3 regions of the Anaerobacillus sp. CMMVII genome follow, and region 2 is predicted to be linked to each of the others. Evidence: a T-box and tRNA genes for the amino acid it is inferred to sense, from the RefSeq annotation. Region 2 holds a T-box; the other regions hold tRNA genes.
What was found. A T-box is a leader RNA that pairs with one kind of tRNA and senses whether it is charged. The one in region 2 lies ahead of tyrS (tyrosine--tRNA ligase), so its partner is inferred to be a tRNA-Tyr.
Positions count from the first base shown of each region.

Region 1: it has a tRNA-Tyr gene. The T-box ahead of tyrS (tyrosine--tRNA ligase) is inferred to sense a tRNA for this amino acid. The anticodon was not compared.
Region 3: it has a tRNA-Tyr gene. The T-box ahead of tyrS (tyrosine--tRNA ligase) is inferred to sense a tRNA for this amino acid. The anticodon was not compared.

Region 1 covers NZ_JACEHK010000001.1:202,239-207,621, reverse strand. The annotation lists gene cdaA (diadenylate cyclase CdaA) at 1-569, opposite strand, end outside; gene H1D32_RS01175 (anti-sigma factor family protein) at 738-1,370, opposite strand; gene sigW (RNA polymerase sigma factor SigW) at 1,385-1,948, opposite strand; gene H1D32_RS01165 (aspartyl-phosphate phosphatase Spo0E family protein) at 2,117-2,287, shown strand; tRNA gene H1D32_RS01160 (tRNA-Ala) at 2,327-2,402, opposite strand; tRNA gene H1D32_RS01155 (tRNA-Gly) at 2,406-2,479, opposite strand; tRNA gene H1D32_RS01150 (tRNA-Gly) at 2,572-2,646, opposite strand; tRNA gene H1D32_RS01145 (tRNA-Lys) at 2,670-2,742, opposite strand; tRNA gene H1D32_RS01140 (tRNA-Gln) at 2,752-2,826, opposite strand; tRNA gene H1D32_RS01135 (tRNA-Tyr) at 2,836-2,920, opposite strand; tRNA gene H1D32_RS01130 (tRNA-Thr) at 2,941-3,013, opposite strand; tRNA gene H1D32_RS01125 (tRNA-Val) at 3,059-3,134, opposite strand; tRNA gene H1D32_RS01120 (tRNA-Glu) at 3,161-3,235, opposite strand; tRNA gene H1D32_RS01115 (tRNA-Thr) at 3,249-3,324, opposite strand; tRNA gene H1D32_RS01110 (tRNA-Asn) at 3,326-3,400, opposite strand; rRNA gene rrf (5S ribosomal RNA) at 3,446-3,561, opposite strand; rRNA gene H1D32_RS01100 (23S ribosomal RNA) at 3,824-5,383, opposite strand, start outside.
Region 2 covers NZ_JACEHK010000004.1:10,500-15,882, forward strand. The annotation lists gene H1D32_RS08525 (ABC transporter ATP-binding protein) at 76-1,806, opposite strand; gene H1D32_RS08530 (CBO0543 family protein) at 2,250-2,714, opposite strand; T-box leader at 2,956-3,163, shown strand; partial or broken gene tyrS (tyrosine--tRNA ligase) at 3,292-4,544, shown strand; gene H1D32_RS08540 (PAS domain S-box protein) at 4,763-5,383, opposite strand, start outside.
Region 3 covers NZ_JACEHK010000019.1:15,431-20,813, reverse strand. The annotation lists gene H1D32_RS24450 (hypothetical protein) at 1-708, opposite strand, end outside; gene H1D32_RS24445 (sigma-70 family RNA polymerase sigma factor) at 701-1,240, opposite strand; tRNA gene H1D32_RS24440 (tRNA-Leu) at 1,965-2,045, opposite strand; tRNA gene H1D32_RS24435 (tRNA-Lys) at 2,061-2,136, opposite strand; tRNA gene H1D32_RS24430 (tRNA-Thr) at 2,157-2,229, opposite strand; tRNA gene H1D32_RS24425 (tRNA-Val) at 2,276-2,351, opposite strand; tRNA gene H1D32_RS24420 (tRNA-Glu) at 2,379-2,453, opposite strand; tRNA gene H1D32_RS24415 (tRNA-Ser) at 2,470-2,560, opposite strand; tRNA gene H1D32_RS24410 (tRNA-Asn) at 2,570-2,644, opposite strand; tRNA gene H1D32_RS24405 (tRNA-Ile) at 2,660-2,736, opposite strand; tRNA gene H1D32_RS24400 (tRNA-Gly) at 2,817-2,890, opposite strand; tRNA gene H1D32_RS24395 (tRNA-Pro) at 3,059-3,135, opposite strand; tRNA gene H1D32_RS24390 (tRNA-Arg) at 3,234-3,310, opposite strand; tRNA gene H1D32_RS24385 (tRNA-Leu) at 3,325-3,410, opposite strand; tRNA gene H1D32_RS24380 (tRNA-Cys) at 3,437-3,511, opposite strand; tRNA gene H1D32_RS24375 (tRNA-Gly) at 3,547-3,621, opposite strand; tRNA gene H1D32_RS24370 (tRNA-Gln) at 3,629-3,703, opposite strand; tRNA gene H1D32_RS24365 (tRNA-His) at 3,722-3,797, opposite strand; tRNA gene H1D32_RS24360 (tRNA-Trp) at 3,815-3,888, opposite strand; tRNA gene H1D32_RS24355 (tRNA-Tyr) at 3,908-3,992, opposite strand; tRNA gene H1D32_RS24350 (tRNA-Asp) at 4,027-4,102, opposite strand; tRNA gene H1D32_RS24345 (tRNA-Ser) at 4,112-4,202, opposite strand; tRNA gene H1D32_RS24340 (tRNA-Met) at 4,225-4,301, opposite strand; tRNA gene H1D32_RS24335 (tRNA-Ala) at 4,331-4,406, opposite strand; rRNA gene rrf (5S ribosomal RNA) at 4,420-4,535, opposite strand; rRNA gene H1D32_RS24325 (23S ribosomal RNA) at 4,685-5,383, opposite strand, start outside.

The DNA of each region.
Region 1 (5,383 bases), on a different contig from region 2:
GGTAAATAACAACCAGCTGCCATTATTTGCTGATTTTTTATAATTACTGCTCCATCATGTAATGGTGTATTGGGAATAAAAATATTTATTAGCAATTCAGACGTTAATTTCCCCTGCACAGCAATCCCTGTTTCAATATAATCATTCATTCCTGTTTCTCGCTCAATCGAGATTAACGCACCAATACGACGTTTCCCCATATAAATAGAAGCTTTGACAATTTCATCAACAGCCTTTTCGACTTCTAGGTCGTCAATTGAACTTGACCGGGCTAAAAATTTCCCTCTACCTAATTGCTCTAAAGCTCGCCGAAGTTCAGGCTGAAAAATAATGATAATTGCTAACAAACCATAAATGACAGCTTGGGACATAATCCACCTAAGTGTATGTAATCCTAATTGTCCACTCAAAAACCAGACAGCTAGTATAACCGTAATCCCTTTAAGGAGCTGTACCGCTCTCGTTCCACGAATGATCATGATAAGTTTATATATTACAAATGTAACAAGTAGTATATCTACAGCAACTCTTATTATAGTAAGAAGTTGAATATCTTCAAAAAACTGCATCTTTTTTCCTCCAAACAAAGATTCTTTATTATGAGGTTTATAACTTTTATATTATACCATATCATCATTACTATATCAGCTACACCCCCATGAATAGTATTTCTACTTTCAAGGAAGATGAAAAAAGTGTCTCCTCCATAGTTTATGGACAGTGACACTTAAATAACATTATTCTTTTTTATTTTCAAAGATATTTACAACCTCAGAGAAGAATGATTTTATATTATACCAAAGCCATTCTAACCCCTCATTAATCTCTTCTATATTTCCTGCTACCTGCCCTGCTGAAGCCATATATTTATGACCGTTAACAACAGTAAGATTCCCATTCACTTGTCCATCTACTTGAATGCTACCATTTCTAATTAGTAGATCCCCTTCAACTACCTCTCCTTCAGGAACAACAACAATATTTCTCTCCTTATCAATAATTAAGTTTGCTTGCCCAGTTACGGAAAGCTTCTCGCCACCATCAGTCCACATGGAAAACATACTGGTAGCCATAAGGATGACAAATATAGATGCAGCAACAAAGATCGGATGTCTTTTCATCCAACGCTTCCAATTAACAGAAGGCTTTTGTTGTGGTAATTGCTTCATGACAAGATTGGTGAAATCTGTTGGCGCTACAATATGCGAAGAGCTTTGAATGAAGGCAATTGATTTTTTTAATTCGCTCATGTGTGTTCGGCACTTTTCACATTCTCGTAAATGACTATTCAACTGTTTACGTTCAATATCATTAACCTCTTCATCCAAATACTTGTGAATTAAGGAGAATATTTCTTTTTCACAATTCATTGATCCTCTCTCCTTTATACATTGCTTAATCGTTTCCTAAGTGCTTCTCGCCCACGGTGAATTCTTGTTTTAACCGTTGCGATAGGAAGATCTAAAATCTCACTTATTTCCTTCAATGAAAGGTCCTCAATATACTTCAAAATAATAGCCGAACGATATTTAGTTGGTAACTTTAATATTTCTCCTTGTATCCAATCTTGTAGTTCATGTGTAATCACTAAATCTTCCGGTAGTTCATCAGCTGCAGCAATTTGGGACGCAAGTGTTAATCCCTCTGTTCCACTAATTTCTTGATCAAGATAAAAGTCTGGTTTTTTCTTTCTGAGTCGGTCGATCGATAGGTTTGTCACAATACGGAATAACCAAGTTGAAAACTTCCGATTTGTATCATATGTTTCAATATTCATATAAGCCCTAAGAAACGCTTCTTGAGCAATGTCTTGTGCTTCATGAACATTACCAACCATTCGATAGGAAATTTGATAAACTTTATCCTTATAGAGCTCGACTAGCTCAGCAAATGCTTGTTGGTCACCTTTTTTTACATTTTGTATTATGCGCTTTACTAATGTGTCCATACTTTTTTTACCTCCGCTTCTATGCGGTTACTCTATTTACGAACAACACTTAAATAAGTTTCAAACAAACTTAATTTTAACATGATAAAAATAAAATTCCACAATTTTGAAGAAATACGTTTTGCTTTTTTTATCCAGGGTATAAAAAATACTAGGAGGGATTGAATCATGAAGAAAAACTACAATAACGATATTATGCTGGAAGAAATCGAAATTGCACGAAAGCATATGATCAAGCTAGCATATGACTATCCCCTAAGTTCTGATGAAGTAGTTGATGCTAGCACTAGATTGGACAAGCTCTTAAACGTGTTCAATAAAATAGCGCAAGAAAAATAAAACCCTAGGTTATCCTAGGGTTTTTCATTGTAATATGTATGGTGGAGCCTAGCGGGATCGAACCGCTGACCTCCTGCGTGCAAGGCAGGCGCTCTCCCAGCTGAGCTAAGGCCCCATTTGGAGCGGGTGATGAGAATCGAACTCACAACATCAGCTTGGAAGGCTGAGGTTTTACCACTAAACTACACCCGCAGTAATTTAAAATATAATGAAATGCAATGCTCCTGCGCCACTTCGTTTGCTCGTCGCAAAGCTGCAAAGATGTTTATTCGACGTAGTTGCTTTGGAGCGGAAGACGAGGTTCGAACTCGCGACCCCCACCTTGGCAAGGTGGTGTTCTACCACTGAACTACTTCCGCATTATGGAAAGTTTTAAAACTGATGAGCCATGAAGGATTCGAACCTTCGACCCTCTGATTAAAAGTCAGATGCTCTACCAACTGAGCTAATGGCTCGAATAATAATGGCTGGGCTATCTGGATTCGAACCAGAGAATGACGGAGTCAAAGTCCGTTGCCTTACCGCTTGGCTATAGCCCAATGAAAGAATGGTGGAGGGGGACGGATTCGAACCGCCGAACCCGGAGGGAGCGGATTTACAGTCCGCCGCGTTTAGCCACTTCGCTACCCCTCCACATTGCTGTTGTTCACGAGTGCCGGCCAGAGGACTTGAACCCCCAACCTACTGATTACAAGTCAGTTGCTCTACCAATTGAGCTAGGCCGGCATATTAAAGTAAGTTATTTTGCTCCACTATGCTGCGAAGAAAATTTGGTGGAGGATGACGGGTTCGAACCGCCGACCCCCTGCTTGTAAGGCAGGTGCTCTCCCAGCTGAGCTAATCCTCCGAAGTATTAAATATATCAATAGTAAATGGTGACCCGTACGGGATTCGAACCCGTGTTACCGCCGTGAAAGGGCGGTGTCTTAACCGCTTGACCAACGGGCCATGAATATGAAAATGGAGCTTCCAACCGGATTTGAACCGACGACCCCTTCCTTACCATGGAAGTGCTCTACCTACTGAGCTATGGAAGCATGGCTCCACAGGTAGGACTCGAACCTACGACCGATCGGTTAACAGCCGATTGCTCTACCACTGAGCTACTGTGGAATGATTTAATAGTCCATTATCAATATAAGTAGATACAAGGAATTTGCTTGGCGACGTCCTACTCTCACAGGGGGAAACCCCCAACTACCATCGGCGCTGAAGAGCTTAACGATCGTGTTCGGCATGGGAACGAGTGTGACCTCTTCGCTATCGCCACCAAACTTGTATAACAACATAGACAATTGATATGATAAAACATATTTTCATCTATGTCAATACCTTTTAGTTCTTTCCGTCAAAAAAAGCAACTGACCTTAACAGGTCAACCAGCTTATTTTATAGAAAAAATCATTCCCTGAAAACTAGATAACACACATTTAAGACTTGAGTAAAATTCAATCCGTTTATTTAGAATTTGGTATTTACTGCTTCGAGCTACTCACGCAACTCAAAACTCAACACTCATCACTCTAAACTTATTTATAGGATAAGTCCTCGACCGATTAGTATCTCTCAGCTCCACACGTCGCCGTGCTTCCACCCGAGACCTATCAACCTCATCATCTTTAAGGGGTCTTACTGGATTAACTCCAAGGGAAATCTCATCTCGAGGGGGGCTTCATGCTTAGATGCTTTCAGCACTTATCCCTTCCACACGTAGCTACCCAGCTATGCTCCTGGCGGAACAACTGGTACACCAGCGGTGTGTCCATCCCGGTCCTCTCGTACTAAGGACAGCTCCTCTCAAATTTCCTACGCCCGCGACGGATAGGGACCGAACTGTCTCACGACGTTCTGAACCCAGCTCGCGTACCGCTTTAATGGGCGAACAGCCCAACCCTTGGGACCTACTTCAGCCCCAGGATGCGATGAGCCGACATCGAGGTGCCAAACCTCCCCGTCGATGTGGACTCTTGGGGGAGATAAGCCTGTTATCCCCAGGGTAGCTTTTATCCGTTGAGCGATGGCCCTTCCATGCGGAACCACCGGATCACTAAGCCCGACTTTCGTCCCTGCTCGACTTGTAGGTCTCGCAGTCAAGCTCCCTTTTGCCTTTGCACTCTACGAATGATTTCCAACCATTCTGAGGGAACCTTTGGGCGCCTCCGTTACTGTTTAGGAGGCGACCGCCCCAGTCAAACTGCCCACCTGACACTGTCCCCGAACCGGATCACGGTCCTAGGTTAGAATTTCAATACAATCAGGGTAGTATCCCACCGACGCCTCCACCGAAGCTGGCGCTCCGGGTTCTCAGGCTCCTACCTATCCTGTACAAATTGTACCAAAATCCAATATCAAGCTACAGTAAAGCTCCATGGGGTCTTTCCGTCCTGTCGCGGGTAACCTGCATCTTCACAGGTAATATAATTTCACCGGGTCTCTCGTTGAGACAGTATCCAAATCGTTACACCATTCGTGCGGGTCGGAACTTACCCGACAAGGAATTTCGCTACCTTAGGACCGTTATAGTTACGGCCGCCGTTTACTGGGGCTTCAATTCAGAGCTTCTCCTTACGGATAACCCCTCCTCTTAACCTTCCAGCACCGGGCAGGTGTCAGCCCCTATACTTCGCCTTGCGGCTTCGCAGAGACCTGTGTTTTTGCTAAACAGTCGCTTGGATCTATTCACTGCGGCTCTCTCGGGCTTTAACACCCTATCAGAGCACCCCTTCTCCCGAAGTTACGGGGTCATTTTGCCGAGTTCCTTAACGAGAGTTCTCCCGAGCGTCTTAGAATTCTCTTCTCGCCTACCTGTGTCGGTTTGCGGTACGGGCACCTCTCACCTCGCTAGAGGCTTTTCTTGGCAGTGTAGGATCAGGAACTTCGCTACTTAAATTTCGCTCGCCATCACAGCTCAGCCTTCGCGAGAAGCGGATTTGCCTACTTCTCAGCCTAACTGCTTGGACGCACATATCCATCAGTGCGCTTACCCTACCTTTCTGCGTCCCCCCATTGCTCAAACGGTGAGGAGGTGGTACAGGAATTTCAACCTGTTGTCCATCGCCTACGCTTTTCAGCCTCGGCTTAGGTCCCGACTTACCC
Region 2 (5,383 bases):
ATGTATAAAGAAGGCGTAGAGAGTCATTGTCTCTACGCCTTGGACCTTTTCCGTGTCAAATCTACTACTTGAGGATCACGTCAGTTGCTGCTCTGCAAATTCGCGATACAAAGCGTGGAAGTTGACTAGATCTTTGTGAGTTCCGATTCCGGTAATTTCACCTTTTTCAATAAAGATGATCTTATCGGCATTGACAATAGTAGATAAGCGGTGGGCAATAACAAATGTTGTTCTACCTTCCATTAATCGTGTTAACGCCTTTTGCACGATTCCCTCTGATTGACTGTCCAAACTTGCGGTTGCTTCGTCCATCATTAGAATTTTAGGATCTCTTAAAAAAGCTCGCGCGATCGCTATTCGCTGTCTTTGTCCTCCAGATAGTTTGACACCTCGCTCACCGACCTCAGTATCAAGCTTTAAGGGGAATTCCTGAATAAATTGGTCAGCGTAAGCCATTTTTGCAACTTCCCAAAGACGCTCATCAGTGACCATTGCTTCTAAACCATACGAAAGGTTCTCACGGATCGTTCCAGCAATCATTGGACTATCTTGGGAAACATAACCGATTTGACTGCGCCAGGAAGCTAATGTTAATGCTTTGATTGGCGTACTACCAATCAAGATCTGCCCAGAGGTAGGCTCATAGAAACGTTCTAATAAACCAAACATCGTTGTTTTTCCACCACCACTAGGTCCAGCAAAGGCTATCATACTACCAGGATTTACATCAAAAGACACGTTTTTAAGAACAGGCTCATCCTCGCTATAAGCAAAAGATACATTTTCTACGTGAATTGATTGGTTTGTAATATCCAAATCTAGGCCTTCTTGACCTTCTTCCGCTTCGAGGTCTAGTATTTCAATAATTCGCTCTGTAGCTCCTTTGGCTCGTTGAAGCTGCGTAAAAAACATGGTAAAGGCAGTGATCGGAAAGATAATTTGGAATAAATAAAGCAAGAATGCAACGAGTGACCCTGTTGACATCGAACCTTCTGCGACACGAATTCCACCATATCCGATAATTATAACAATTACGACCATAATCACGAGCTGCATCAATGGGCCAATAAGAGCAAAAATTCTTGATTCTTTAAGTCCATACGACAAAAGCTTTCCAATTCCTTGTAAGCCTTTTTCCTCTTCAGCTAGTTCCGCATTAGAAGCTTTCATTAAGCGGATTTCACTTAAAGTTTGTTGGACTTTCCCAGTAAATATTGCTGTTTCATCCTGTAAACCACGTGATATTTTTGCCATTCTTCGTCCAAGAGGCATCATAATTGCTATAGTAATCGGTACTGAAATTAACATTAACAGAGTCATTTTCCAGTCCATGATAAAAAGGATGATAACTGCACCGATAATCGAGATAATTCCGGTAATAAAATTAGGGAAATGCTGTGAAATTAAATCTTTAACAATGCTTGTATCGTTAACCACGCGACTAACCGACTCGCCACTAGTCTTTTTATCATAATAGCTGACTGGAAGCCGAATTAATTTAAAAAACATCATTTGTCGTAGTGTAGCAACAATTTTCTGGCCGACGTAAGCAAGTGAAAAAGTAGATAATCCATCAATGATTGCTTTAACAATAAATACAACACCAATCGTGACAATGAGGGCAACGCTTAAAGAGTCGACAGAAAAACCATCGACCATTTCCCGCGTTAATAAAGGTATGGTAAGACCGACTAGAGTTGTCATTAAACTACCGATTAACCCCAGAGTTAGTGCTAGTTTTGGAATTTTTGTAGAGAGAATTAGTGAGATAAATGGTTTTAGACTTTCTTTTTGAGGTTTTTCCATTAGTTAACTCCTTATGTCTGATAAATGATTTTGTTCATTATAACTCAGGGCTAATAATAAAATCGAATATTGTCCCTATTTTTTTCTGCATTCAAAAACGGGAGAGTAACTCTTACTATCATAACAGTGTAGGATTATAAACGAGGATAAACATGTTTAAAAAGCTGTTTTCGTAACTCTGTTGCTTTTAGGTTGTCTTTTGGGAATCAATAAGCCCTTGGGACAAATAAATTGGTCCCAAGGGCTTATTGATTCCCAAAAACTTCACGCTAAGCGGGAAGAACCAAGCATTCGCTTGGTTACTACCTAAAAGCTTATAGCAACAATCTTTTGGAAGAGATTTTCAAGAAAAATAAAAAATTTATAAATCAGAAAAAGTAAACAGTAGAGAGTGAGACTTTTATTCTAAGGGAACTCAAGAAAATTAAACGTAGCTGCAGCACTTAGATGTTTTTAAAAAACCACTTATAATAAATCCTTGAAAGGACAAATACAAAACCCATACTTACGCTACTCCAATACCATTTCCAGTGAATGTATTTTATGGTCTTTGTGTATTTTACCGCAATAAACTCTAGTCCGGTTAGGACCGAAATATAACAAAAATAATAGAAAAGTTTTAATATTAGCTTATTTTTTTCCGGGAAAAAAAGATTGAAAAACACGGTTATTGAAGGAAATACAAAATATTCAAAAGTGAAACTTGATTTATTAGCTTTCTTAAAAAAACGCCGTGGGTATCTAATTAAGTTTTTTTCAACAACTGTTAGCCCGAGGAGCCAAGTTATGATTTGAGTAAATAAAAATACCACCTGTGCGTTTCGTATTTTGTTTTTAGGTACTAATATTATTAGCAGGAAACCTAAAACTCCCCAGGAAGAAAGCAAAAGGGCTTTTTCTCTCGACAAAATGTTGTACCTCCTTATTGAAAACGTTGTTAAATCGGATAAACATCTCGATTTAAAAGTTTAATATACAACCTTTAGAATGACAAGTAATCGTGATTTTATTCATTACTTAGCTTGCGTTGAAATGGGAAATATATTTAACCTACTGGCAATTATGTTGTGTAAATCCCAAAATAGGGAGTAGAAATTGTCCTTGCATTAATAAAATGATTTGGCTATAATAAATAAAAATATGAATACTAAATAAGTTTTGATAGGAATGAGTAGCTTTTATCTCACTGTTTCAGAGAGCTGATGGTTGGTGCAAATCAGTACAAAGGTAAACGTGAATTACCTCCTTGAACTTTCTTTGTGAACATAAATGTAGCAAAGAACGGCTGAACCGTTATTTTATTAAGAGGAAGAGAAATCTTCAATTAGGGTGGTACCGCGTTAACCACGTCCCTTTTTTAGGGGCGTGGTTTTTTTACGTTAAGAAATATTTTCGCAAAATGTTGGTGCCTAGCATTCGCTTGGCTTCGTCCCAAAAGCTTTAAAAGTAGATAGAAACAGCATTTGAATAAAAGGAGAGAATGAAATGTCAGATTTTATTAAGCAACTTTCAGAGGAACAAATCTTAGAAGTAGAAAGACAATTTATGATTTATAAAAGTGGTGTGCACGAGATTATTCCAGAGCATGAGTTAAAAAACAAAATAGCGAGATCTATCGTGGAAAAAAGACCACTTCGAATTAAGCTAGGCTTAGACCCATCTGCACCAGATGTTCACTTAGGGCATACCGTTGTTTTAAATAACTGAAACAGTTTCAGGAGAATGGTCATACAATTCAACTACTAATTGGTGATTTCACTGGTAAAATTGGTGATCCAACAGGAAAGTCTGTCGCAAGAAAACAATTGACGGATGAAGAAGTGAAACATAATGCCCAAACATATTTTGAACAGTTTAGTAAGGTTTTGGATATGGAGAAGGTTGAACTTCATTACAACTCGAAATGGCTAGCGAAACTTCAACTTGAGGAGATCATTAACCTTTCAGCAAGCATTACTGTGGCACGATTGCTTGAGAGAAACGATTTTTCAGAGCGATTATCGACTGGAAAGCCGATCTCATTCCATGAATTTTTCTACCCTTTAATGCAAGGATATGACTCTGTCGAACTAGAGAGTGATGTAGAACTCGGCGGAACAGATCAGCATTTCAATGTGTTAATGGGGAGACATCTCCAGGAGCATTATGGGAAAGAAAAGCAAATTGTTATCCTCTTACCTTTAATCGAAGGTCTTGATGGAGTCGAAAAAATGTCAAAATCGAAGAACAATTATATTGGTGTATCAGAGGATCCAATCAAATGTATGGTAAAACGATGTCGATCCCTGATGAACTAATTACGAAATATTTTGATTTAGTCACTGACTTACCTTTGTCTGAAAAAAATCAGATCAGAACAAAACTCAACGAGGGTGAACTCCATCCACGAGATGCGAAAATGAAACTCGCAAAAACAATTGTTAGAATTTATCATGGAGAAGAGCTAGCTCATAAAGCTGAAGAAACATTTAAAGCGGTGTTTCAAAAAGGAGCGCTTCCTGAGGATATTCCGACAGTAGAGTGGAAAGGTGATCAAGAAATAACGATCATTGATTTACTAGTGAATTTAGATTTACAAAAATCTAAAACGGAAGCGAGAAAAATGATTCAAAATGGAGGAGTTAAGGTCAATGGTAGTAAAGTGAGTGATCTTAATTTAAATATAGACATTACTAATGAGACCATCATTCAGGTGGGGGAAACGTAAATTTGTTAAGTTAATAAGAACAAATGAATGACAAAAGAAACAAAAAAGCTTGTTAAGCACTAGTAATCTTAACAAGCTTTTTTGCCGTTCGTTATATGTATATTTGTCGTTACTAGAGCTACTTAAAATAAAAGATAACAGCCTTAGCCTAGCGGTAACAGGATTTCAACTAAAGTGCCTTTATTTACTTCGCTAGTGAAAAAAATCTGGCCGTTATGGGTATCGATTATTTGATTAGTAACCAATAACCTAAGCCTGTTCCGTCAGTTTTGTTGTATAGAAGGGATCGCCTAATTTCGAGAGTTTTTCCTTAGGAATACCGCAGCCTTCGTCTTGAACCTGGATTCTTAATTGGTTATTTTTATTGTTCACATTTATGTAGATGTTACCACCATTCGGCATCGCTTCCATTGCATTCTTGATAATATTTATAAATACCTGCTTGAGTTGGTTCTCGTCGCTATTGACAAGTAACCCATGATCATTGAAGGTAGGTATGACCTGAATATTACTCAAATGAGATTGTGGTTCTAACATAAAAATGACATTACTTATGATTTCAGAAATTCTATTCATCTTAAAATTGACAACTTTTGGCTTTGCCAACAATAGAAACTCGTTTACGATTGTATTAATTCTTTCTAATTCGGATTGCATCAGGCTAGCATATTTACTATTTATTTCAGGACTTAGTAAGTCTAGAAACCCTTTCAAGGTTGTTAATGGATTTCTAATTTCATGAGCAACTCCAGCGGCCAATTCTCCAATTACTGAAAGTTTGTCTGAGCGATGCATCATCATTTCCATTTGTTTGGCTTCGGTAACATCTTTGATGATCTCAAATAGACCGACAATTTCATTTTGACTCAT
Region 3 (5,383 bases), on a different contig from region 2:
TATAAAAGAATTATCCAATTCTGCAATTTTGTCACCCGTAAGATATAGTAAATCGAAATATTTATCGTATTGCTCATTGTAACCAGGTGTTTCGATATTTATAGGACTATACAAGCCTGATGGCTGTTGTGTAGTTTTTGTTATTACTCTAGTACTAATATTGTATTGGTGAGTATATATAAATTCATTAGACATAGACATATCCTCATTTCCAATATAGATTGTTGTACCATCTTGAGATACAGATGCCAACATCATAGAGATGTCATATGCCTTCATAACTTCATATGAAATTCGATTTGTAACCATTGAATCCTGCATATTATATACAATGACTCCAAATGTACCTTGAATAACCGCTATGTTGTCATCGGCAAATAAAAGTCGGGGCATTTCGGAACCTATATTCATATGTGGAATGTCAGACAGGTCTACGGATAATTCTTCACCTTCATTACCAGAACTCTGTACAGCCTGCTCGTTTTCCGGACCTAAAAGGGGACCATTTAGAAAAGATATACTTAATATAAGAAAAATAGCAGCAGCAGAAGCCAATGCTGTCCAATAGAACCGATTAAACTTTCTTGATTTATGAATACCTTGTTGAATTTTCATTTGAATCTTTTCGCTTTCTTCAGTCGTAAATTCAACATTCTTATCTAAATAACTTTTCACTTTTTCTGATATCTTCTTATCAGTGTTATTCAAGTTTACACCCCCTTTCAAGTTTTCTTTTTAGAGCATCTTTTCCGCGTAACAGTCTTGATTTAACCGTATTTATACTAATATTGAGGACATCGCTTATTTCCTTCATATTCATTTCCTGATAGAAATATAGAATGAGAACTTCTTTGTATTTTCCTGAAAGACTAGCAATTTGTTCAATTATCTCATCGGAATTGTGTTGCTGAATATACTCTTTTTCGGTTGATTGACTTGTATTCAATGGATTGATTTCTGGTTTAAAAATTAAATTCTTAATGCTCCATCGCTTCCGATAATCTTTACATTTGTTAATGGTGATTCGTATAAGCCAAGTCTTATAACTAGCTTCATTCCGAAACTGGTCTAAGTTTTGATAACAAGAAATAAAAACTTCCTGAATAATATCTTCACATTCTTCTTTATCGTTTACATACAAATAGGCGATCCGTTTTAACTCTGATCCATACTTCTGCATTAACTGATACAAGAGGACATCCTTATTTTTTTCTATATCATTACTTACTTGAGTAAACACCGTTCAACCTCCCTTCCAAAAATTAGACGAATGTAACGGTGGTTTTGACCCGTTTATTTTTTTTTCTTTCTTTATCGTAACCTATGTAAATTTTCTGGTAAAAAAACAGCCTTGTTAATTTCATTCTTTAGAAACAACAGGGCTGTTTATTTGTCTTCTAGTAATTCCTCTACTTTTTCTCCTTCAAAATGCGGCAAACCTGTTTACGACTTTATCTAAAAGAAGAAATGTTGCTTAATCCAATGAGCCCTTTTCCTCAAAATGTCCCCACTGTTGAACAAAAAGTAAACAACACACTTCTGCTCGTTGAACAAAGAATTTCTTTATACTTATTTTAACATTAAATTCCAAAATTCCTACGAATATTAATAACCCCAAAACTAACAAAATAATCAGCATAACTTTTAGCGTATGAAATAAACGGGGAACATAAGTCTATGGGGTTTCACCAATAGGTATGATAAAACTGCTAATTTTAGGTTGAATTCTAATCAAACATTGACGTACCAAGACGTACCAATAAAAAACAAGCGTACAAAATCACTGATAATTTGTACGCTTGTTCTTTTTCTAATGTCATTTGTTATTTTCTCTCCCAAAACTGAACCCGTTACCATATACCTTCAGCCTCTTTATATTCCATTTAATTGTTCGGATTACAAATAAAAAAAACGTATGTTACTTTTTAAAAAGTAACATACGTTTCAACTTATGAATTGAATAATGCGGGTGAAGGGACTCGAACCCCCACGTCAAAGACACTAGATCCTAAGTCTAGCGCGTCTGCCAATTCCGCCACACCCGCATATGCAAAAAACAATGGTGAGCCATGAAGGATTCGAACCTTCGACCCTCTGATTAAAAGTCAGATGCTCTACCAACTGAGCTAATGGCTCTTAGTAAAAAAGACTACGAGTGCCGGCCAGAGGACTTGAACCCCCAACCTACTGATTACAAGTCAGTTGCTCTACCAATTGAGCTAGGCCGGCATAATAAGGTAAGTTATTTTGCTCCACTTTGTTGCGCAAAAAACTTTGGTGGAGGATGACGGGTTCGAACCGCCGACCCCCTGCTTGTAAGGCAGGTGCTCTCCCAGCTGAGCTAATCCTCCGATGTATTGATGTTATTTAAAGTAAAATGGTGACCCGTACGGGATTCGAACCCGTGTTACCGCCGTGAAAGGGCGGTGTCTTAACCGCTTGACCAACGGGCCATTTTTTTAAGTTTCCTGGCGGAGAAGGAGGGATTTGAACCCTCGCGCCGCTCACACGACCTACACCCTTAGCAGGGGCGCCTCTTCAGCCTCTTGAGTACTTCCCCAAATAAAAATGGCTCCACAGGTAGGACTCGAACCTACGACCGATCGGTTAACAGCCGATTGCTCTACCACTGAGCTACTGTGGAATATTAATAAAAGTATGGTGGGCCTAAGTGGACTCGAACCACCGACCTCACGCTTATCAGGCGTGCGCTCTAACCAGCTGAGCTATAGGCCCATACATTGATTTAATAAATACTTGTCCAAAATAATACATCTACTTAAATCTGCGAAGATGCTTATTCGACGTAGTAGATTTGGAGCGGGTGATGAGAATCGAACTCACAACATCAGCTTGGAAGGCTGAGGTTTTACCACTAAACTACACCCGCGTTATCTAAATAAAGTTAACTTAAAATTAAACGCCTTCTATCATGCCTCTTCCTCTTCAAGATTACTCATAGGAGTGTATCCGTCGAGGCAACTCGTAGCATTTTCTGAGATGTTTCGCTCGTGGCTGAGGTTTTACCACTAAACTACACCCGCATGATTAAAATAAATGGTCGGGAAGACAGGATTTGAACCTGCGACCCCCTGGTCCCAAACCAGGTGCTCTACCAAGCTGAGCCACTTCCCGAGATAAAAATTAGTTTTACTAACCAACCAAAAATGCTCCTGCGCCACTTCGTTTGCTCGTCGCAAACCTGCAGTGAAGTTTATTCGAGGTAGTTGGTTTGGTGCGCCCTGAGAGATTCGAACTCCCGACCTTTTGATTCGTAGTCAAACACTCTATCCAGCTGAGCTAAGGGCGCATATAAAATTAAAGTACCGAGGGCCGGACTTGAACCGGCACGATAGTCACCTACCGCAGGATTTTAAGTCCTGTGTGTCTGCCAATTCCACCACCCCGGCATAACAAAACGACTTATATGAGCTCTTGGAGGCGGCACCCGGATTCGAACCGGGGGATAAGGGTTTTGCAGACCCGTGCCTTACCACTTGGCTATGCCGCCAAGCACTCTATTGCTCAATATAAAATTGATAATATTGGAGCGGAAGACGAGGTTCGAACTCGCGACCCCCACCTTGGCAAGGTGGTGTTCTACCACTGAACTACTTCCGCATATAAATGGCTGGGCTATCTGGATTCGAACCAGAGAATGACGGAGTCAAAGTCCGTTGCCTTACCGCTTGGCTATAGCCCAATACTTTAAAGATAATTATGGGGCGATCGAAGGGAATCGAACCCTCGAATGCCGGAGCCACAATCCGGTGCGTTCACCACTTCGCCACGACCGCCATAATTTTATTTTTTTTGGCAGGGGCAGTAGGAATCGAACCCACACTGGAGGTTTTGGAGACCTCTGTTCTACCGTTAAACTATGCCCCTAAAGGCAGTTAATTATAAATGGTGGAGGGGGACGGATTCGAACCGCCGAACCCGGAGGGAGCGGATTTACAGTCCGCCGCGTTTAGCCACTTCGCTACCCCTCCACATATAGTTAGTATTGATATAAGTTCAAAAAAATGGCGGACCCGACCGGGATCGAACCGGCGATCTCCTGCGTGACAGGCAGGCATGTTAACCGCTACACCACGGGTCCAGGTTTATATGGAGGAGGAAGAGGGATTCGAACCCCCGCGCCGCTTTCACGACCTATCGGTTTTCAAGACCGAACTCTTCAACCACTTGAGTATTCCTCCATGTCATATAAAAAAACTAAATTGGTAGCGGCGGAGGGAGTCGAACCCCCGACCTCACGGGTATGAACCGTACGCTCTAGCCAGCTGAGCCACGCCGCCATGAAAAATAAATTTACGATTAATTAATATGGTGGAGCCTAGCGGGATCGAACCGCTGACCTCCTGCGTGCAAGGCAGGCGCTCTCCCAGCTGAGCTAAGGCCCCAAATTAATTAATAATCTAGCAACGTCCTACTCTCACAGGGGGAAACCCCCAACTACCATCGGCGCTGAAGAGCTTAACGGTCGTGTTCGGCATGGGAACGAGTGTGACCTCTTCGCTATCGCTACTAGATTATATGAAGAAAGTTCATTCCTTCAAAACTAGATAACACACATTTAAGACTTGAGTAAAATTCAATCCGTTTATTTAGAATTTGGTATTTACTGCTTCGAGTTACTCACGCAACTCAAAACTCAACAATCATAACTCTAAACTATTTATAGGATAAGTCCTCGACCGATTAGTATCTCTCAGCTCCACACGTCGCCGTGCTTCCACCCGAGACCTATCAACCTCATCATCTTTAAGGGGTCTTACTGGATTAACTCCAAGGGAAATCTCATCTCGAGGGGGGCTTCATGCTTAGATGCTTTCAGCACTTATCCCTTCCACACGTAGCTACCCAGCTATGCTCCTGGCGGAACAACTGGTACACCAGCGGTGTGTCCATCCCGGTCCTCTCGTACTAAGGACAGCTCCTCTCAAATTTCCTACGCCCGCGACGGATAGGGACCGAACTGTCTCACGACGTTCTGAACCCAGCTCGCGTACCGCTTTAATGGGCGAACAGCCCAACCCTTGGGACCTACTTCAGCCCCAGGATGCGATGAGCCGACATCGAGGTGCCAAACCTCCCCGTCGATGTGGACTCTTGGGGGAGATAAGCCTGTTATCCCCAGGGTAGCTTTTATCCGTTGAGCGATGGCCCTTCCATGCGGAACCACCGGATCACTAAGCCCGACTTTCGTCCCTGCTCGACTTGTAGGTCTCGCAGTCAAGCTCCCTTTTGCCTTTGCACTCTACGAATGATTTCCAACCATTCTGAGGGAACCTTTGGGCGCCTCCGTTACTGTTTAGGAGGCGACCGCCCCAGTCAAACTGCCCACCTGACACTGTCCCCGAACCGGATCACGGTCCTA